DNA from 3 places in the Variovorax sp. YR634 genome. Region 3 is predicted to be linked to each of the others. Evidence: predicted binding sites of a transcription regulator. Region 3 holds the regulator's gene; each other region holds the start of a gene.
The links. The regulator sigma-54, encoded in region 3, starts transcription at its own class of promoters, with help from an activator protein. The targets are predictions, from matches to a motif close to TGGCANGNAANCTGCTTT.
Positions count from the first base shown of each region.

Region 1 (7,061 bases), on a different contig from region 3:
CGAAGTGCGGCGCGAACCAGTCGGCATCGAAGGCGAAGCCGGCCTGGCGCATCTCGCTGATGACGTCGTCGAAATCCATCTTGACGAAGGTCGGCAGCAGGAAGCGGTCGTGCAGCTCGGTGCCCCAGCGGGTGACGGGGGCCTTGTAGGGCTCGTCCCAGAAGCGGGCGACCAGCGCGCGAATGAGCAGCTGCTGCGCGATGCTCATGCGCGCATGCGGCGGCATTTCAAAAGCGCGCAACTCCAGCAGGCCGAGGCGGCCGGTGCTCGAGTCGGGCGAGTAGAGCTTGTCGATGCAGAACTCGCTGCGGTGCGTGTTGCCCGACACGTCGATCAGAATGTTGCGCAGCGTGCGGTCGACCAGCCAGGCCGGCATGTTCTGGCCATAGATCTCGCGGTTCTTCGCGATTTCCTTCAGGGCGATTTCCAGCTCGTAGACCTGGTCGTTGCGGGCCTCGTCCACGCGCGGCGCCTGGCTCGTCGGGCCGATGAACATGCCCGAGAACAGATAGCTCAGCGACGGATGGTTGTGCCAGTAGAGCAGCAGGCTGGCCAGCAGCTCGGGCCGGCGCAGGAAGGGGCTGTCGGCGGGCGTGGCGCCGCCCATCACGAAGTGGTTGCCGCCGCCGGTGCCGGTGTGGCGGCCGTCGGTCATGAACTTCTCGGCCGACAGGCGGGTTTCGAACGCGGCGTTGTAGAGAAACTCGGTGTGGTCGACCAGTTCCTTCCAGTTGTGGGCCGGGTGGATGTTGACTTCGATCACGCCCGGGTCGGGGGTGACGGCCAGCATCTTCAGTCGCGGGTCGCGCGGCGGCGGGTAGCCTTCCATCACGATGCGCACGCCCAGGTCGCGCGCGGTGGCTTCGACCGCCGCAACCAGGTCGAGATAGTCCTCCAGGCGCGCGAGCGGCGGCATGAAGACGTAGAGCACGCCCGAGGCACTGCCCTTCTTCTCGGCCGAGGGGCCGTTGGCGCGGCGCGGGTCGCGCACTTCGACGCACAGCGCGGTGCGCGTGACCCAGTGGGCCGATTCGCCGCGCAGCGGCTGGCGCGTGGTCGATTTGTCGTCCGCATCGTCAGTTGCTGCTGCAGCCGATGCATCGCCTTCGCCGGCACTGCCCGGCGCCTGCATGCGTAGCGAGGCGGGCACGACGGGCGGTGCGCCGAAGGCATAGGGCACTGCGCCGAGGTCGGCCCCTGTGCCGGTTGCGCCTACGGCATAGCGCGCACGGTAGTCGGCTGCGCTCGGCAGGGCGCCGCGTGGCGCGGTCGGGTCGCGTTCGATCAGGTAGGGGTAGTCGCCCTTGCTGGCCCACGGCTGCGAGTCGAGCGGCAGGCGGTAGCCCATGGGCGAGTCGCCGGGGATCAGGTAGAGCCGGTCGTCGCGCAGGAACCAGGGGCCGGTCTTCCAGGCCGGGCCGGCGAGCGCGGGGGCGTCGCCGTTCGCATTGCCGGGCTCGATGGGCAGCATGTAGCCGATCACCGCGTCGAGCTTCTGCGTGAACACGCGGCGCAGGCGCACACGTTCGAGTTCGTCGTCGAGCTTCGACTCGAAGGGATCGACGTTCACCGGCAGGCGGCGTTCGCGCCAGAGGTAGTAGTAGATGTCTTCGTAGCCTGGCTGGATGTAGCGCTCGGTCAGGCCGAGCTTGTGGGCCAGCACGGTGGTGAAGCGGCGCGCGTCTTCGCTCGTGTAGTGCGTGGGAAAGCGCTCGTCGGCAAACAGTTCGGGGTCGTGCCACAGCGTCTGGCCGTCGGCGCGCCAGAAGATCGACAGCGCCCAGCGCGGCAGTTGCTCGCCCGGGTACCACTTGCCCTGGCCGAAATGCAGGAAGCCGCCCTTGCCGTACTCGGCGCGCAGCTTGTGCACGAGCTCGGTGGCGTAGCCGCGCTTCGTAGGGCCGAGGGCGTCGGTGTTCCATTCGGGCGCGTCGCGGTCGCTGGTGGCCACGTAGGTCGGCTCGCCGCCCATGGTGAGGCGCACGTCGCCGGCCTTCAGGCGCGCGTCGACAGCGTCGCCCAGGGCCAGCACTTCGGACCACTGCTCTTCGGTGTAGGGCTTGGTGACGCGCGGCGATTCGTAGATACGCGTGACCTTCATCTCGTGGCCGAACTCGACCTCGGATTCGTCGACGCCGCCCTCGATGGGCGCCGCGCTCGAAGGCGTGGGCGTGCAGGCCAGCGGAATGTGGCCCTCGCCGGCCAGCAGGCCCGAGGTGGCGTCGAGGCCGATCCAGCCTGCGCCCGGCAGGAACACTTCGCACCAGGCGTGCAGGTCGGTGAAGTCGACCGTGGTGCCGCTCGGGCCGTCGAGCGCCTTCACGTCGGGCGTGAGCTGGATCAGGTAGCCCGAGACGAAACGCGCGGCCAGCCCGCAGTGGCGCAGCAGTTGCACCAGCAGCCAGCCCGAGTCGCGGCATGAGCCGCTGCCGCTGGTGAGCGTTTCTTCCGGCGTCTGCACACCGGGCTCCATGCGGATCAGGTAGTTGACATCTTGCTGGACCTGCTGGTTGATGCCGACCAGGAAGTCGATGGTGCGCTGCTCCTTGCGATCGATCTTGTCGAGGTAGGCCTGCAGCAGCGGCGTGGGCGCTTCGGTGACGAGGTAGGGCGCGAGCTCTTCGGCCTGCGAGGCCGTGTACTTGAACGGAAAGTTCTCGGCCTGCGGCTCGAGAAAGAAGTCGAAGGGGTTGTAGACCGCCATCTCGACCACGAGGTCGACCGTGACCTTGAACTCGCGCGTCTTCTCGGGGAACACGAGCCGCGCCTGGTAGTTGGCGAACGGGTCCTGCATCCAGTTGACGAAGTGCTCGGCCGGCTCGACCCGCAGCGAATACGAGATGACGTTGCTGCGGCAATGCGGCGCGGGACGCAAGCGCACGACCTGTGGGCCCAACTGCACCAGGCGGTCGTATTTGTAGTGGGTGACGTGGTGGAGAGCGGCGTGAATGGACATGCGTTTTTGTGTGCAGTACTGCGAGATTGCATCGAAAAGATGTCTCTTGTGAGACGCATACTAGCCCAGATGCCAAGCAATTAACGCGCCACTGAGCGTGACTTTGGGGAGGGTTTGCATCATGGGTTCGGGAGTTTTTCGTTGACGCCGTTTCGTGCGTCTGGCGGTGCCGTGGGTGGAGCGGGGGCGTTCGTAGCGCTGGGTGGCTCGCTGCTGGGAGCCGTCTTGCAACTGCAGCAGGCGGTGCTTTGGCCCGCGTGGGCGTACGCCGGATTGCTGTTCGCGGCCGCAGGCGGCCTGTGGTGGCGACGCATGCCGGGCAGGGGCCTGATGCTCATCGCCTTGCTATGCGGCGCGATGGCCGGCGCAGGGCTCGCGGGATGGCGCGCGGCGGTCTATGCGAACGGCGCGCTCGACCCGGCGCTCGAAGGGCGCGACCTGCATGTCACGGGCGTCGTATCGGAGATGCCCCAGCGAAACGAAGCTGGAACGCAGTTCCGTCTGGATGTCGAGTCCGCGGGTTGGGCTGATCCGGATGCGCAGGGGCGGCCCGCGGTGCCCGATCGCATTGCACTCGGCTGGTATGCCGAAGGCTCGAGCCTGTGGAGCCGTGCTTCCGAAAGCCGCACGCCCTTGGCCAGCACAGTCGGCTCCCTGCACGCCGGCGAGCGATGGCGGCTGACGGTGCGTCTGAAGGCGCCGCACGGCAGCCGCAATCCCCATGGCTTCGACAGCGAACTCTGGATGTGGGAGCAGGGCCTACATGCCAGCGGCTATGTGCGAACCGGCGCGCGCGATGCGGCGCCAATGCTGGTGGCAAGCACGTGGTGGCATCCCATCGAACGCGCACGCGAAGCCGTACGCGACGGCGTCTTCGAGCGCGTGCCCGACCGCGCCCAGGCCGGCGTGATCGCGGCCCTGGTCACCGGCGACCAGAGCGCCATCGACCGCTCGGGCTGGGACGTGTTCCGCGCCACGGGCGTGGCACACCTGATGTCGATCTCCGGTCTCCACGTCACGATGTTTGCCTGGCTGGCCGCGCACATCGTCGGCCTGCTCTGGCGGCGCAGCGCGCGGCTGATGCTGCGCTTGCCGGCGCAGCAGGCAGCGTTGATAGGCGGCGTGCTGCTGGCCACGCTCTACGCGCTCTTCAGCGGCTGGGGTGTGCCCTCGCAGCGCACTGTGTGGATGCTGGCGACGGTCGCGCTGCTGCGCCTCACGGGCCGGCGCTGGCCTTGGCCGCATGTGTGGCTGCTGACGGCGGCCGTGGTGGTCGCGCTTGATCCGTGGGCCTTGATGCAGGCCGGCTTCTGGCTGAGCTTCGTGGCGGTGGGCGTGTTGTTTGCCACGGACGCCGCGGTGCCGGGCGAGCGGAAGACCGGCGCCGCTTCCCGCCTGTTGCTGTTCTTTCGCGAGCAATGGGTCATCACGCTGGCAATCACGCCGCTGAGCCTGCTGCTGTTCCAGCAGGTGTCGCTGATCGGCTTGGTGGCCAATGCGGTGGCGATCCCCTGGGTCACGCTCGTGATCACGCCGTTGGCCATGCTGGGCGTGGCCGTGGCGCCGCTGTGGGACCTTGCAGCCCGGGCCGTGCAGATGCTGGCGCTGCTGCTGCAATGGCTGGCCGGGCTGCCGTATGCGACGCTGTCGATGGCCGCGCCGCCTTTGTGGATGGCCGCTTGCGGCGTGGCCGGCGGTGCATTGCTGGCCATGCGGCTATCTTGGTCGCTGCGCGCCCTCGGCATTCCGCTGCTGCTGCCAGTGTTGCTGTGGCAGGCGCCCCGGCCGGCGGCCGGCGAATTCGAGTTGCTCGCCGCCGACATCGGCCAAGGCAACGCGGTGCTCGTGCGCACCGCCACGCACAGCCTGCTCTATGACGCCGGCCCGCGCTACAGCCTTGAAAGCGATGCCGGCCATCGCGTGCTCGTGCCGCTGCTGCGGGCCTACGGCGAGCGCCTCGACATGCTGGTGCTGAGCCACCGCGACACCGATCACACCGGCGGTGCGCCCGCGGTGCTCGCGATGCAGCCGCGGGCCGAGCTGCTGAGTTCCCTCGAAGCCACGCATCCGCTGCAGGCGACGCTGGCGGCACGGCGTTGCGAGGCGGGGCAGGCCTGGACCTGGGACGGCGTGCGCTTCGAGGTGCTGCATCCGTTCGACACCGACTACCGCGGCTTCATCAAGCCCAATGCCGTCTCGTGCGTGCTGCGCATCGGCAACGGGCGCGCGGCGGCGCTGCTGGCCGGCGACATCGAGCGGCTGCAGGAGGCCGCGCTCGTCGTGCGCACGCCGGAACAGCTGCGGGCCGACGTGCTGCTGGCGCCGCACCACGGCAGCAAGACTTCGTCGAGCCCGGCTTTCCTCGATGCGGTGCAGCCGGGCATTGCCTTTGTCCAGGCGGGGTATCGCAACCGCTTCGGCCATCCGGCGCAGGAGGTGGCGGCGCGCTACCGGGACCGCGGCGTGCGGCTGGTCGAAAACACCCGCTGCGGCGCCGCGCACTGGACCAGCACACGCCCCGCCGACGTGGCCTGCGAGCGCGAGCGCCATGCGCGGTACTGGCAGCACAGCCCTGAAATCGTGAACTAATTGTCAAAAGTAGACCGAAAGGCCACTTGTCAGCGTGCTCGTACTGGCGTCCCATGCGTTGTATCGTTTGGCTACAACTCAGAAGAGGGGACAGCATGAACAACCGTCAAGGCCTTCGGTGGGACCTGTTTTCCGGGCATACGCCGTGACGGCCGCTGTTCCGGCCATCACCAGCACGAGCGCCGCGGCCGCACCCGGCGCGCGGCTCAAGATGCACCGCGAAGGCCCGGTGCTGGTGCTGACGCTGAGCAACCCCGCGGCGCGCAATGCGCTCAATCCGTCGGTCTACCGCGCGGCCGCCAAGGCGATGCGCGCCACCTCGGGTTTTCGCACCGTGCGTGCCATCGTGCTGTGCGGGGAGGGCGATCATTTCAGCGGCGGCGGCGACCTGCGGCGCCTGGCCCGGCAACGCAAGCTGCCGGCCGCCGAGCAGCATGGCCATATCGATGCGCTGCACGAATGGATCATGGCGATCCAGGAGGCTCCCCAGCCCGTTATTGCCGCTGTCGAGGGCGCTGCCATGGGCGGCGGCTTTTCGCTGTGCCTGGCCTGCGACCTGATCGTGGCCGCGGAAGACGCGAAGTTCGCCATGTCCTATGTGAATGTGGGCCTCACGCCCGACGGCGGCGGCACCGATTCGCTGGTGCGCGCGTTGCCGCCGCAGGCCGCCCTCGAAATGCTGCTCGACGGCACGCCCAGCACCGCGAAGCGGCTGCACGAACTGGGCGTGGTCAACAAGGTCGTGCCGCATGGGGAGGCCGGCGCCACCGCGCTCGCCTGGGCGCAACAGCTCGCGCGTGGCCCGTTCGAGGTGCAGGCGCGCATCAAGCAGCTCGTGTATTCGGCGCGTGGGCGCAGCCGGCGTGAGCAGCTCGACGCCGAGCGCGAATCCTTCCTGGCCAGCCTCTACAGCGACGAGAGCGGGGAGCGCATCAAGGGATTTCTCTCGCCCCGCAAGAAGCTGACGGCCAGCGAGGAAGGGCCTGAGCGCTGAGCGAAGAAAAAGTCTTCCGGCCCGTCTCCGGCCTTGGCATAAGGGGTTCTACTGGCCCTGAACTTGCTAAGCTATAGCTCAAGGAGATTGGTCGTTCCATGCACAAATTTGACGAGATGTATGAGCAGTTGCCCTATGCGGGGGCTGCAATCCGACAGCACTACAAGCGCTACGACCAATGGCTCGCGAAGCAACCCGGTGAGGTGATGCGTTCGCGGCGCGAAGAGGCGGAATTGATTTTCCGCCGGGTCGGTATCACCTTCGCGGTGTATGGCGCCAAGGACGAGGACGGCTCCGGCACCGAGCGGCTCATCCCGTTCGACCTGCTGCCTCGCATCATTCCCGCTCACGAGTGGGACAGCATGGAAAAAGGGCTGGTGCAGCGCGTCACGGCGCTCAACCGCTTTCTTCACGATGTCTACCATGACCAGGAAATCATCAAGGCCGGCATCATTCCGGCCGAGCAGATCCTGAACAACGCCCAGTTCCGCCCCGAGATGATGGGCGTGAACGTGCCGCACA
Region 1 is NZ_FNOL01000002.1:141,423-148,483, reverse strand. Features, by position in the region: gene BLV60_RS04845 (transglutaminase family protein) at 1-2,956, opposite strand, end outside; gene BLV60_RS04840 (DNA internalization-related competence protein ComEC/Rec2) at 3,098-5,545, shown strand; gene BLV60_RS04835 (oxepin-CoA hydrolase, alternative type) at 5,691-6,539, shown strand; gene BLV60_RS04830 (circularly permuted type 2 ATP-grasp protein) at 6,638-7,061, shown strand, end outside.
Region 1: a site for sigma-54 is predicted at 3,030-3,047, ahead of BLV60_RS04845 (transglutaminase family protein). Genes of this name have one in related genera too.

Region 2 (7,061 bases), on a different contig from region 3:
CGCAACACGACCTTCCGCGCGGCCATCAACAACGTGGCGAACCGGAAGTACTGGGAATACCAGTACGACAACTACATCAAGCCCGGCGACCCGCGCACCTTCAGCCTGAGCGCCAAGCTCGACTTCTAGGCCTTCTCGCAGTCTCTGCTTCCTTGGCCGGCCGCCGTCTTCGACGGCGCGCCGGCTTTTGGATTTCTGCAGCGGCCGATGGCCATCGGGGGAGCCGTCATCCAATTTTTCTCCCCCTTTGAAGTTCACGATACGGGTCATGAACACCATCCCGCATCGCAACCCGCACGGCGCATCGCACGCGCTGCGCTTCACCGGCCTGCCGGCGTTGGCGCATGCGGATCGCCACTCCCCGGAACTCACCATGCAAGCACGCTGGAGCAGAACACAGCCCGCCCTCGTCGCTGCGCCGCGGCTGAAGAAGTCCTTCTGGCTGTCGCTTCTCGCGGGCCTGCTGGCCTTCGGCGCGCTGGCGTTCGGCGTCCTCGTGGCCGCGAGCGACACCGGCTGCGCAGCGCGTGAAGCCGGCGCTTCGGGCAACTACAGCCAATCGACGCTCGCGCCGATCACATCGGCCGGCGGCAGTTGCAAGCGCAAGCAGGAGCCCGGCCGCCTCGAGCATCCGAAGACGATGCTCTAACACGCCCACTTGCGACAGCCCACTTCAGAAGAAAGCACATCCGTGTTCGATACCAAGCTGCCCGGTGGCGCCTCGCGGGTGTTCCGGCCACAGCCTTTCTTCAGTGCGCTTGTAGTGGAAAGCGATCCCGCCGTGGCGAGCCGCCTGAATAGCGTCCTGGGGGTCCTCGCGCCGGGACGGTGCGTGGTGCTTGTGCCCACGCGCGAAGAGGCCGATGCGATGCTGGACACGCTGTCCTTCGACCTGGTGTTCGTCGACATGCAGCTCTATCCGATCGGCGACGGCGCATCGCTGATCGCCGACGTGCGTGCGATGCAGCCACGCGCCCGGATCATTGCCCTGTCGGACACGGACGATCGTGAGCTGGCCCTGTCCGCATTCGCCTCCGGGGCGACGGGCTACCTGCTGAGCGAGGCGGAAGACGCCGAGATCGCCTACGCGTTGCGCGCCCTGGCGAACGGCGGCGCAGTGCTGGACCCGCGAGTGGCGCGCCACGTGGTGGCCATGTTCGCCGAGACGCTGGCTGAGCCAATCCGCGCCGGCGACTTCCACGCGGACGGCGCCTTCCGCAAGCTCGAGCTCAGATCCCTGACTCCGGCGATTCCCGAGGGAACACGCCCCGGTCTTCCAGGCTGACACCGACACGAAGGCGCTTCCTCTCGCGCGGCAGCTCGTGCTCGACGATGCAACGCCGGGCAAGGAGGAACGCCAGCCGCCGGGCATCCCAGGCCAGGAACATCGCCAGCAACGCGACGTCGCACACGGCCAGCGCGATCAGGGTGCGCCAGTCCCACAGCCAGTCGAACGAAGTCATGAGTCGGTAGAGGTGATGAATGCGAAGCCCCGAGATTGCGGTCTTCGCATTGCCTGCGAATTTCACCGTGTTACGGTGATCGCGGTTCAGGCTTCGCGCGTGCGCGTTACGGCGGGCACGAACATGTAGCCCTCGTTGCGCACGGTGCGGATCAGGTCGGCGCGCGTCTCGCCGGAGGCCAGCTTGCGTCGCAGGCGGCTGATCTGCACGTCGATGGCGCGGTCGTACGAATCGCTCTCGGCGCCGAGCGCGTACTGCACCAGCTGGTCGCGCGTCAGCACCCGCCGCGGGTGCTGCACCAGCGCGCGCAGCAGGCGGAACTCGCCGTCGGAGAGGTCCACCGGGCGGTCTTGCGGGTCATGCAGCAGCCGGGTTTCGAGGTCCATGCGCCAGCCTGCGAAGTACAGCACCTCCGGCTGCTGCGCTTCTTGCGCCGCAGGCGTGCCAGAAGGCGGCGGCACGGATTGTTGCGCCGGCAATCCGACAGCGGCCGCATGCGCAGTGCGGCGCAGCACGGTGCGGATGCGCGCCAGCAGTTCGCGCGGATTGCAGGGCTTGGCCAGGTAGTCTTCTGCGCCGATCTCCAGGCCCACGATGCGGTCGATGTCCGTGCCCACGGCCGACAGCATGATGACGGGCGGCCCGCCGATGCGCTGCAGCTCGCGCAGCGCGCTCAGGCCGTCTTCGCCGGGCATCATCACGTCGAGCACGATCAGCGCGTAGTCGGCCTGCGCGAGCCGCTCGCGCATCTCCGCGGGATGGCCGGCCGCATCGACATGGAAGCCGTGCTTCTCCAGGAAGGACGCCACCAGGCTGCGGATGCCGGCGTCGTCGTCGACGATGAGGATTCGGGTAGACAGGTTCACGTTACGGCGGATCGGGTAGCGGATCATAGGCCGGGCGCGGCCTCCGCCCGAAGCCCCGCGAGCCTTGAAATAATTTGCAATGCGCTGAAATCCGGCTGCAACATCCGCTTCACAGACTCGTGCGCTCGAACGTTTGCGCATGCCCCCCCGCCTCGCGCATGCGCGCTGACAGCTGGGAGAAAAAAGATGGGAACGCAAAGATCGAGCCATGCCGGCGTGACATCGCTTCCCGTCCGTGCCAGCATCAACCCATGAACTCCCAAGGTACCGCGCGCCGCTGGTCGGGCCCGCCGCTCGCGTGGCAAATCATGGGCCTGCTGCTGGGCGGGCTGGTGGTGGCGCAAGTCGTGACACTGGCGCTGACCGTGCTGCTCCCGCCGCAACCACAGCGCCAATGGGAGATGGGCGACATCGCGCGCGTGCTGTCTGGCCGGAGCGCCGAAGGCCGCAACGCGAACCTGCTGCAGCGCACGCTGCAGGCGAACGCGCCCCAACCCAAGGGACAAGGCTGGCTGACCTCCGAACGCTCGCGGCGCGACCTGGCGCAGCTGCTGACGCGCGACGAGGCAGAGGTACGGCTGTACTTCTTCACGCCGCTGCCGTTCGCGGGCACCACAGGGCCTGTCGCGGCGACGGAGAACGGGCATGACGCAGCGCAGCCGGTGCCGCGCCGCATCGCCGATACCTTCGCCGGAGCCGGCTTTCTGCGGGTCCAGGCGAGGGGTGGGCCGGGGGGCGGCGGTGGCGGACCGGGAGGTCCCGGTGGACCTGGAGGCATGGCGTTTCCGGGTGGGATGGGCCCCTCGGGCGGCGGCTTCGGCACTGACAGGGGCCCGAGAGGGAACACCACAGGCACTCCACCGCCGCCGCCTGGCGGCACGACAACGAATTCCGCGCCGGGCAACGCGCCGGCCACTGCACCGGATGCACCAGTCGGTACATCCGCCCCCACGCCCGCGGCCGGAAACCCTCCAGGCAGCACGGTAGCGGCGCCCCCTGGTAGCGGCGCAGGCCCCGTCGGCACACCGCCATCGCCCGGATCGGCGGCACCGAACACGGCGACCACGCCGGGCTCGGCGACTGCACCAGGCTCAACGACCGCGCCGGGCGCGCCCGGTGCCGCCCCTCCACCAGGCCTCTCGCCCACGGCGCCGCCATCGGGTCCCGCCCAAGGCCAGCCCGGAGCCCCTTCCATACAGTCAGGGCCCTCCATGCGAGCCTTGCCGCCGGTCATCGAAAGCCACCCACGCCACGAGGCCCCCGCCAGGGCTGAGGCGCCTGTTGCAGCCCCTCCCGCGCAGTCGCCGCGCGCCAAGCCCGCCACGCGGCCGTCCTCGGCCAGCACGCCACCGGCGACCGCGGCTGCACCGCCACGCGTCGTCACCCCCGCCGAACCGCCCCGTGCGTCCAGAGACACCGACACGACGATCACGACGCCCATTGCGACCACCGACAACGAACGCCCCGCCGCGCGCGGCCTCTTCGGGCTCGCTCCCGCGCCGTTCGTCGAAGGCGACTTCATCGCCGCGGTCTACACGCCCGAAGGCAGTTGGGTGGTCGTGCAGCCGGTGCCCGAGTCTTTTCCGAACGCATGGCAGCGCCGCGTGCTGCTGTGGTTCCTGATCGCCGCGGCAATCGTCGCCCCCGCGGGCTGGCTGTTCTCGCGCCGGCTGGTGCGGCCGATTGCCGGCTTCGCACGCGCGGCCGACCAGCTGGGGCGCGACCCTGCGGCGCCGGTGCTGGCACTGGAGGGCCCCGCCGAGATCGGTCGCGCAGCACAGGCCTTCAACCGCATGCAGGCGCGGCTGCGCAGCTTCGTCGACGACCGCACGGTGATGATCGGCGCCATCAGCCACGACCTGCGCACGCCCCTCACGCGGCTGCGCTTTCGCATCGAGGACGTGCCCGACGATGTACGCGCCGGCATGCTCGAAGACGTCCAGGAGATGGAGCTGATGATCGGCTCCGTGCTCAGCTTCATCCGCGATGCCTCGGTGGTGAGCGCGCGAGAGCGCATGGACCTCTCGAGCCTTGTCGAGGACGTGGTCGAGCAGGCCATCTTCGTCGGCAAGAACGTGCAGCTGCGACGCGTCGAGAGCGCGCAGGTGGAGGTCGACCCGATCGGCATGCGCCGCGTGCTCGACAACCTGATCGAGAACGCCGTCAAGTACGGGCACCTGGCACGCGTGCGGCTGTTCACCGATGGGCATGACGCCGTGGTCGAGATCGGCGATCGTGGGCCGGGGCTGCCCGCAAACGAAATCGAGCAGGTGTTCAAGCCGTTCTATCGGACTGCGCAGGCGCGGTCCTCGCGTGCTGCGGGCAGCGGCCTTGGTCTGGCGGTATGCCGCTCCATCGCGCGCGCGCATGGTGGCGATGTCGTGCTGAGATCCGGCTCACACGGGCTTGTTGCGCAGGTTCGCGTACCGCTGGCGCTCGAGGCACAACGGCTGGCGTCTGCGGCGCACTGAGCAAAGCCGGCGCACACGCGCGATGACACCACCCTTCAGATGCCATGGCACGCGCCGCCGCGCGTCATAGTGAAGCGGCACGAACGGGTCCGCGCCTTTACCTCCTGAAACACCTGTCGAAACACGCATGAACCACCGCAGGACGGGTGGCATGCGGACTGCAGAAAGAAGCTCGTCCCGGTGAGTTTTTCCGGGCGCACTTTTCTCAACCGCAGGAGTTTCACAATGAACCATCGTTCCTTCGCACGCAACGTGCAAAAGGGTTTCACCCTCATCGAGTTGATGATCGTCGTGGCGATCATCGGCATTCTGGCTGCTATTGCGATTCCGCAGTACCAGACCTACGTCGCGAAATCGCAAGTAGCCCGCGCCATGGGGGAAACCGGCGCCCTGAAGACGGCGTATGAAGATTGCCTGAACAATGGAATGACTGCTGTGGCTGCCTGCGACCTTGGCGCCACCAGCTCCGGCATCTTGAGCTTGACCTCGCCCCTGGTTTCGACGGCTGGCACGTCACTCGGCACATCCACCACAAATACTGTCGCTCTGACTACCACCGGCACCATTGCAGGCAGCTTCGCCGGCCAAGCGGCTGCAATCCTGAAAACGACCCCCTTCACGATCACCTGGACTCGTACCGCCGAAGGCAGCTGGAGCTGCAAGACTACGGCTGACTCGAAGTACGCACCGGCGGGCTGCCCTAACGGCACCTGATTCAGCCGCATCGCTTAACGCAAGCCGCCTTCTGGCGGCTTTTTTGCGTCTGCGTCAGGGCGACGAGATCTGTTGCGCGCTGGCCTTGCGGTATGCGGCCTCCACCAGCGCCTCGCACTGCCCCGCACCCGTGGTATCGAGACAGCCTCGCTGAAAGAGCTGATACATATCGAGCGCCGCGCGAGCCGCCAGTCGCTCACCTGTTGACGAAGGCGGCGCGTCAGCACACTCGTAGAGATCCGGCACTCCCGCCGCATTGCATTTCTGCTGCGCGACGATCATGCTGCGCACCGCGACATCCGCACCGAAATCGGCCGGCTCATCACCAGGCCTACGTGAGCCTCCGCAAGCTGCCAGTGCTGTGAGTACGAGTGCAGGGCAAACAATCCACGCAGCCAACCGCATGCCTACGGCTCGCCGCATCCCGCCCTCATGCCCTGAATCTGCTGGCAAGCCACCGGATGCCCCAACGACGCCGCCTTGGCAATCCACATGATTGCGAGGCTGTCGTCCTTCGGCACGCCCAGGCCCGATGCATGGCAGTTGCCTAGCCACTGCATAGCATCGGCATTGCCTTGCGCAGCCGCCAGGTCGAACCAGTAGACGGCCGCATTGAAGTGGCCCGCGACGAAGAACATCCCGCCGACATCGGCCTGCGCATTCGCATCACCGCTGTCGGCCTTCACGATCATGTGCAGGTCTTCGTCAGACAGCTCGAGCTTGATCAGACCAACGATTTGCGCGAAGGCGAGCATCGCCCGTCCCCGTGCGTCTTCCTTGTGCTTGGCGATGGTGCCGTCGGACACGCGACGCCACAGCGTGCGCTTGCTGATGCCGGTCATCGCGATGGCGGCCTCGAGGCTGATGGCGTCCGACCTCAGCTCCGGGCCGCCCTCGGGCTCGAGGCCGTCGTGCACATGCGGCAACGTCTCGCTCTCAGTCGCCTTCCGGCGTCGGCTGCTGCGAGGCAGCCGCTGCCGTACCGTCATTTCCGGGATGCACTGCCAGGGGGTGGTGGCCTGCCGCCGTCCTGCGCGGGCTTGGTGAAGCCTGCCTTGGTCATGCACGCGGTCATCGCGGTCTCGTCGGGGCCGCCGTTCGAATCCTTGGCCACGCTGGCCGCGCAGGTCTTCAACGCAGCATCAACCGCTGAATTGCCGCCAGTGCTGCCGGTGCTTGCACTGCTGCTTTCCGTGGTCGTCGACGCAGCCCAAGCCGCGGCCGAACATCCCACCAGACACGCAATCCCAAGGGACAGCAACATCTTCTTTTTCATCGATCACTTCTCCTGAACATCGGTCGATCCGATACAGCAGTGATGCTGGGCAACAAAGTCGGAGAAACGTCGGATTCACTGCACCCGCGCGCACACAAACCCCAACGCATCAGCCAGCTTTCTCCCAAATTGCATGTTCGACTCGGCGTCCAGGAAGTTTCTGATTGCTTCCGGTACACGAGGAGAAGAACCACCATGACGCGGCTGCAGAAGAAGCCTCCAGAGCTCCGTGCGCGAGCGCCCGGCTTCACCTTGATCGAGGTGATGGTCA
Region 2 is NZ_FNOL01000014.1:45,273-52,333, reverse strand. Features, by position in the region: gene BLV60_RS21860 (TonB-dependent siderophore receptor) at 1-129, shown strand, start outside; gene BLV60_RS21855 (hypothetical protein) at 269-649, shown strand; gene BLV60_RS21850 (response regulator) at 692-1,285, shown strand; gene BLV60_RS21845 (hypothetical protein) at 1,230-1,529, opposite strand; gene BLV60_RS21840 (response regulator) at 1,550-2,356, opposite strand; gene BLV60_RS21835 (ATP-binding protein) at 2,581-4,800, shown strand; gene BLV60_RS21830 (pilin) at 5,026-5,514, shown strand; gene BLV60_RS21825 (hypothetical protein) at 5,569-5,796, opposite strand; gene BLV60_RS21820 (tetratricopeptide repeat protein) at 5,922-6,431, opposite strand; gene BLV60_RS21815 (hypothetical protein) at 6,576-6,806, shown strand; gene BLV60_RS21810 (type IV pilin protein) at 6,986-7,061, shown strand, end outside.
Region 2: a site for sigma-54 is predicted at 4,948-4,965, ahead of BLV60_RS21830 (pilin). Genes of this name have one in related genera too.

Region 3 (7,061 bases):
CCGCTGCGGCTGAAGGTGTACAGCTGGCACAAATGGGCGGGCATCACGATCCTCGCGCTGTCGGCGCTGCGGCTGCTGTGGCGGCTGGGGCACCGTCCGCCGGCACTCCCGCCGGGCATGACGCGGCTGCAGCTGGCCAGCTACCGCATCAGCCACACGCTGATGTACCTGCTGTTCTTCGCGGTGCCGCTGTCCGGCTGGGCCTACAGCTCGGCCATGGGCATGCCGGTCGCGTGGTTCGGCGTGCTGCCGCTGCCCGACTTCGTGCCTGTCGACCACGACTTCGCCGAGGCGGTGCTGCAGCCGCTGCACCGCAACTGCGCCTTCGTGCTGGCGGGCGTCACGCTGCTGCACGTGGCTGCCGTGCTCAAGCACCACTGGATCGACCGCGACGGTCTTCTGAAACGCATGTGGCCCGGGCCACGCAAGGAATCTGCTCGATGATGAAGCGACTGTTTTTCCGCCTCTTGCCGCCGCTCGCGGCGCTGGCCTTCGCGACGGCGCTGCCGGCCGGCGCCGAGCCCGCGGCCGCGAAGCTCGTTGCCGACAAGAGCCAGATCGTGTTTGTCACCAAGCAGATGGGCGTGCCGGTGGAAGGCACGTTCAAGAAGTTCGACGCACACGTCGCCTTCGATCCGAAGAAGCCCGAGGGCGGCAGCGTCGCGCTGCAGATCGACACGGCCAGCGCAGGCTTCGGCGTTCCGATGAGCGATGCCGAGTTGCCCAAGCAGCCATGGTTCGACGCCGCGCATTTCCCGCAGGCAAGCTTCCAGTCGAGCGCCATCAAGGCGCTGGGCGACGGCAAGTTCGAGATGGCGGGCAAGCTCACCATCAAGGGCACGGCCAAGTACGTGACGGTGCCCGTCAGCATCGCGGCGGCCGGCGGCAACTACGCGGTGGCCACCGGAAGCTTTACGATCCAGCGGCTCGACTACAAGGTGGGCGACGGCGAATGGACCGACACCTCGATGGTCGGCAACGAGGTGCAGGTGCGCTTCAAGTTCACGCTTACAGGCCTCGGGCCGCTGTGAACGGCCGAATGGGCCTGCCCTCCCCTCACTCACTTTTCTCTTTCATGACCCACACAACCAACGCCATGAAAAAGCTCCTTCTCGCCGCGGCCCTGTCGGCCGCCGCGTTCACCGGCGCCACGGCACAGCAGCAACCACAAGGGCCCGAATACACCGCGCCGGCCGTGGCCGCCAAGCCCGCGGGCGGGCCGGTGAAAAACGCCAACTACGTGGTCGACCCGACGCACACCTTCGTGATGTACGAAATGGGCCACTACGGCACCACCACCAACCGGGGCCGCTTCAGCACCAAGGACGGCTCCGTGCAAATCGACGGTACCGGCGCTAGCGGCAAGGTCGACATCACGATGGACATCAGCTCCATCAACACCGGCGTCGACCTACTCAACCGCCATGTGCAGAGCAAGGACTTCTTCAACGTGGCCGAGTTTCCGACCGGCCGCTTCGTGGCCGACCGCATCGACTTCAGCGGCGGCAAGGTGGTCGACGTGCCCGGCACGCTCACGCTGATGGGCCAGACCAAGCCGGTGACGCTGAAGGCCGTGCGCTTCAACTGCTACCTGAGCCCGCTGATCAACCGCCAGGTGTGCGGCGGCGACTTCGAGACGACCGTGGAGCGCAGCGACTGGGGCATCACCTGGGGGCTGAACTTCGGCTTCGAGAACAAGGTGAAGCTGCTGGTGCAGGTCGAAGCGGTCAACGTGCAGTGACACCGGAGAAGGCAAGGCCATGATGGACACCACCCTTTCGCTGCTCGGCATCGCCGGCGCCATGACTGTGGGCGCGATGAGTCCCGGCCCCAGCTTCGTGATGGTGGCCCGCACCGCCGTGACCTCGCGCACCGACGGACTGGCCGCAGCGCTGGGCATGGGTGCCGGCGGGCTGATCTTCGCGATTGCCGCGCTGGCCGGGCTGCAGGCGGCGTTCCTGGCCGTGCCGGCGCTGTACGTGGCCATCAAGGGCCTGGGGGGCGCCTACCTCGTCTACCTGGGCTTTCGCATCTGGAGCGGCGCGCGGCAGCCGCTGGCCGTGGCGGCGCAGGAGACGGACGGGTCGCCGCGCCAGCAGGGCCGCAGCGGCCGCACCTTCCTGCTGGGCCTGGCCACGCAGGTCAGCAACCCGAAGACTGCCGTGGTCTACGCCAGCATCTTCGCGGCCTTCCTGCCGCGCGAGGTGCCGCTGGTGCTCGCACTGGCGGTGCCGGCGGTCATCTTCTGCATCGAGACGGGGTGGTACGCCATCGTGGCGCTGGCGCTTTCCTCGGCAGCGCCGCGCTCGGCCTACCTGCGCTACAAGGTCTGGATCGACCGGGCCGCCGGCGGCGTGATGGGGCTGCTGGGCCTGCGGCTGATCTGGTCGGCCGTGCGCGGCAACTGAGCCGACGCTACAACAGGCTCTCCGGCGTCAGCGGCGCCAGCAACTCGAGCATGGTCCGGTCCCAGAAGCCGGAGTCGGGCTCCTCGCTCAGCACGGTGAGCTTGCCGGCGTCGTCGCTGACCCATTCGATGCGCGACTCGTTGCTGCCCTCGGCAAAGCGCAGCCGGTAGGCGCCCTGCTGCTTGAGCACGTCGATGAGCTTCAGTGCCTGCTGCGCCATCTCGGGGCTGCGGATGAAGAGGCCGATCTCGGTGTTGTGCGTCTCCGAGCGCGGATCGAAATTCATCGAGCCGACGAAAAGAATGCGCCGGTCGATCACCGCCGACTTGGCGTGCAGCCTGCCCACCGAGGTGCCGAACAGGCCGAGCCGCACGCTGCGCCGGGTGCGCGTGGAGCTCAGTTCGTAGAGGTCGGCGCCGAGCTTGAGCATGTCGGGCCGGTAGCGGCGGTAGGCGGTGTGCACCAACGGCTCGTCGGTGGCGGCCAGCGAATTGGTGACGACGCTGATCTTCACGTTGCGGCCGCGGATCTCGCGCATCACCTCCAGCCCCGAGGCGCCCGGAATGAGGTAGGGCGAGACGATGGTCACCTCGGAGCGCGCACGGCGCATCTGCTCGACCACGTTGTAGCGCACGCTGTCGACGTCCAGCAGCGGCACGCCGCCGTATGAGGCGGTCTTGCCGATCACGCGCTCGGGCGAATCGGCGTAGGCCTCTGCGGTGGCCCAGATCAGTCCGAGCTTGCCGGTGTTCAGGTCTTCCGCCATCGGGCTGTAGCCAAGCAGGTCGTTGGGCGCGGGCGGCGGCGGTGGTGGCGTGGTGTCGGGGCCGGTGGCGACATCGAAGCGCTTCTGCAGCTCCTCGCGCGACAGGTCGCTGGCCACCACCGACTGGATCGGCCGCACGTAGATGCTGTTCCAGTACTGGTCGAACAGGCTGCCCAGCCGCGGGATCAGCGCGCCGGTGACGAAGGTGTCGAGGTCTAGAAAGTTCTCGCCCGCCGTGCGCCTGAAATACTGGTTGCCGATGTTGCGCCCGCCCGCCACCGCCATCGCGCCATCGGCGATGAACAGCTTGTTGTGCATGCGGCGGTTCACGCGGCTGAAGTCGAAGAGCGAGGCGCTGAAGCGCTTCAGCAGGCTGCCGCGCCCGGCCGGGAACGGGTTGAACAGGCGCAGCTCCACGTTGGGCGTGGCGGCCAGGCCGAGCAGCAGCTCGTCTTCGCCGGAGGTGTAGAGGTCGTCCATCAGGAGCCGCACGCGCACGCCGCGCTGAGCGGCGTCGCGCAGGGTGCGCATCAGGTAGCGGCCGGTTTCGTCGTTCTCGATCTGGTAGTACTGCACGTCGAGCGTGCGCTGCGCGCGACGGGCCAGCTGGATACGGGTGTCGAAGGCGAAGTCGCCGCCGGGCATGAGGCGAAAGCCGCTCAGGTCGGGGTCGGGCTGCGAGGCCAGCGCGATCTTGCCGAGCGCGGTGTCGGCTGACACGGCCATGGCCTTGGTGGGCGGGCGCGGCGCCTCGTCGGGCAATGTGGCGCAGCCTGCGAACAGCAAGACCGCCGCCATGACGAAAACCCAATGCCCACAACGCGAAAGCGACAGCAGGCGACGAGTCATCGGTGGCTTTCTACAGGGCCTTGCGAAGGTTGGCGGGCGCGATGCGCAGCGCCTCGCGGTACTTGGCCACGGTGCGGCGCGCGCACTCGATGCCCTGCTCTTTCAGCATCTCGGAGATCTGGCTGTCCGACAGCGGCTTCTTGATGCTCTCGGAGCTGACGAACTGCTTGATCAGCGCGCGCACCGCGGTGCTCGACGCATTGCCGCCGGTTTCGGTGCCCAGCGCCGAGCCGAAGAAGTACTTGAGCTCGACCGTGCCGAAGGGCGTGGCCATGTACTTGGCGGTGGTCACGCGCGAGATGGTCGATTCGTGCAGGCCCAGCTCGTCGGCGATCTCGCGCAGCACCAGCGGACGCATCGCGAGTTCGCCGTGCACGAAGTAGCTCTTCTGCCGCTCGACGATGGCGTTGCTCACGCGCAGGATGGTGTCGAAGCGCTGCTGGATGTTCTTGATGAACCAGCGCGCCTCCTGCAGCCGCTGCGACAGCGCCTGGCTGCCTTCGCCCTTGTGCGACTTGAGCGCGCCGGCATAGATGTCGTGCACGCGCAGGCGCGGCATCACCTCGGGGTTCAGCATGACGCGGAACTTCACGTTGGTGCCGCGGCCCGTCTTGGTGACGATCACGTCGGGAATGACGATGTTGCGCTCGACGTCTACAAAGCGCCGGCCCGGCTTGGGCTCGAGCCGCGCGATGATCTGCAGCGCCGAGCGCACCAGCTCCTCGTTGCTGCGGGTGAGCGTGGCCAGGCGCTTGAAGTCGCGGCGCGCGAGCAGCTCCATCGGCTGCTTGCAGATGGCGATGGCGATCTTGCGAACCAGCTCTTCCTCGTCGGTCTCGTCCTCGCGGGCCAGGGCGCGCAGCTGGATGCCCAGGCATTCGCCGAGGTCGCGCGCGCCGACGCCGGCCGGCTCCAGGCTCTGCAGCAGGCCGAGCGCCACCTGAAAGTGATGCACGAGGTCGTCGAACTGGTCGTTGTCGTCGCCGGCCAGGCCCGAGGCCAGTGCGGGCAGCGAGTCTTCCAGGTAGCCGTCGTCGTTGAGCGATTCGATGAGAAAGCGCAGCGCGGCGCTGTCGTTCTCGTTCAGGCGCAGGCTCAGGGCCTGGCGGTGCAGGAAGGACTGCAGCGACTCCTGGCTGCGCGCGAGTTCGGTGGCGTCGGCACGTTCGTCGTCGCCCAGGTTGTTCTGGCGCGCGGGCGCATCGCTGCCCCATTCGCTGTCGTCGGGCGCCATGTCGACGGTGCCGTCGCCTTCCCAGTCGGGCTCGCGCTCGGTGATTTCGGCAGCGGGGCCGTCGGTGTCGGCCGTGGTGGTTGTGCTGGTTTCGGTGGAAGCAGTGGACGCGCTGGCGGCGGGCGAAGCGAAGTCGCTTTCGCCGTCGCCGCTATCGCCGCCGTCGTCGCGCGGCACCGGCGCATCGGCCGTGTCGAGCCCGAATTCCTCACGCGCCGCTTCTTCCGCGGTGCGCTCGAGGAACGGGTTCTCGTCGAGCATCTGCTCCACCTCCTGGCTCAGTTCGAGCGTGGAGAGTTGAAGCAGCCTGATCGACTGCTGCAGCTGTGGCGTCAACGCCAGATGCTGCGAGACGCGAAGGGATAGCCCTTGCTTCATGGGAACCGCTCCCGCCCTTACATGCGGAAGTGTTCGCCCAAGTACACCCTGCGTACTTCGGCGTTGTCGACGATCTCCGAGGGTGTGCCTTGTGCCAGCACATGCCCGTCGCTGATGATGAAAGCGTGATCGCAGATGCCCAGCGTTTCACGCACGTTGTGGTCGGTGATGAGCACGCCGATGCCGCGCTCCTTCAGGAAACTGATGATCCGCTGGATCTCGATCACCGCGATCGGGTCGATGCCGGCGAAGGGCTCGTCCAGCAGGATGAAGCGCGGCTGCGTAGCCAGCGCACGCGCAATTTCGACGCGGCGGCGCTCGCCGCCCGACAGCGCGAGCGCGGGCGAATCGCGCAGGTGGTCGACGCGCAGGTCGGCCAGCAGCTCGGCCAGGCGCTCGTCCATGTGCTGCTTCGACAGCGGCGCCATCTTGCCGTTCTCGTCGGGCTCGCTCTGGAGCTCGAGCACGGCGCGCACGTTTTCCTCGACCGTGAGCTTGCGGAAGATCGAGGCTTCCTGCGGCAGGTAGCTCAGGCCCATGCGGGCGCGGCGATGGATCGGCATGTGGGCGATGGGCTCGCCGTCGATGCTGATGTCGCCCGCGTCGGCACGCACCAGCCCCACGATCATGTAGAACGAGGTGGTCTTGCCCGCGCCGTTCGGCCCGAGCAACCCGACGACTTCGCCCTTCTGCACGTCGAGCGAGACGTCTTTCACGACCGTGCGGCTGCCGTAGCTCTTCTTCAGGCCGCGCGCGATCAGGCGGCTGCCCGGTGCGCCGTTGGCGTCCTGCGTTCCTGCGGTTTCGATCACTTGCGGGTTTCTCCCTGGTCACTGAGCGTGGTGCTCTGGCGCAGGCCCTTGCCGGGTGCGGGCGTGGGCGCCGGCGGCGGCGCCTTCGCGCCGGCCGGGGCCGAGGCACCGGCTGCCGGTGCGGTGGCGGCCTTGGGGGTCAGGATGGTCTTGACGCGCCCGCCCGGGGTGGACGCGTTGACGGCGGTGTTCGGCGGCACGGTGGAACCGTTGACCGTGTAGGTGTCGTTGCTCTGGTCGTAGACGATCAGCGCGCCCTGGCTCTCGTCGTTCGGCGTGGCGCCGAGCAGGCGGCGCATGGTGGCGTTGCGGATGAACTTGACGTTGTCGGCGCGGCTGTCGTACTCGATGACTTCCGACTCGCCCTCGATCCACTCGTCGGGCGCATTGCGTTTCTGCTTGTAGTAGGCCCGCTTGCCCGGTGCCGCCGTGACCACGCCGTACTGGTAGCCCTCGGGGTCCTGGCGTACATCCATGCGTGCGCCGCGGATGATGATCGTGCCCTTCGTAACGAGCACGTTACCGGTGAACACGCTGGTCTGCTTCAGGTCGTCGTAGCGCATCGAGTCCGACTCGATGTTCATCGGCTTGGTGCGGTCGGCGGTTTCGGCCAG
Region 3 is NZ_FNOL01000004.1:356,942-364,002, reverse strand. Features, by position in the region: gene BLV60_RS10645 (cytochrome b) at 1-444, shown strand, start outside; gene BLV60_RS10640 (YceI family protein) at 444-1,031, shown strand; gene BLV60_RS10635 (YceI family protein) at 1,097-1,741, shown strand; gene BLV60_RS10630 (LysE family translocator) at 1,761-2,408, shown strand; gene BLV60_RS10625 (phospholipase D family protein) at 2,416-4,023, opposite strand; gene rpoN (RNA polymerase factor sigma-54) at 4,034-5,635, opposite strand; gene lptB (LPS export ABC transporter ATP-binding protein) at 5,653-6,447, opposite strand; gene lptA (lipopolysaccharide transport periplasmic protein LptA) at 6,444-7,061, opposite strand, start outside.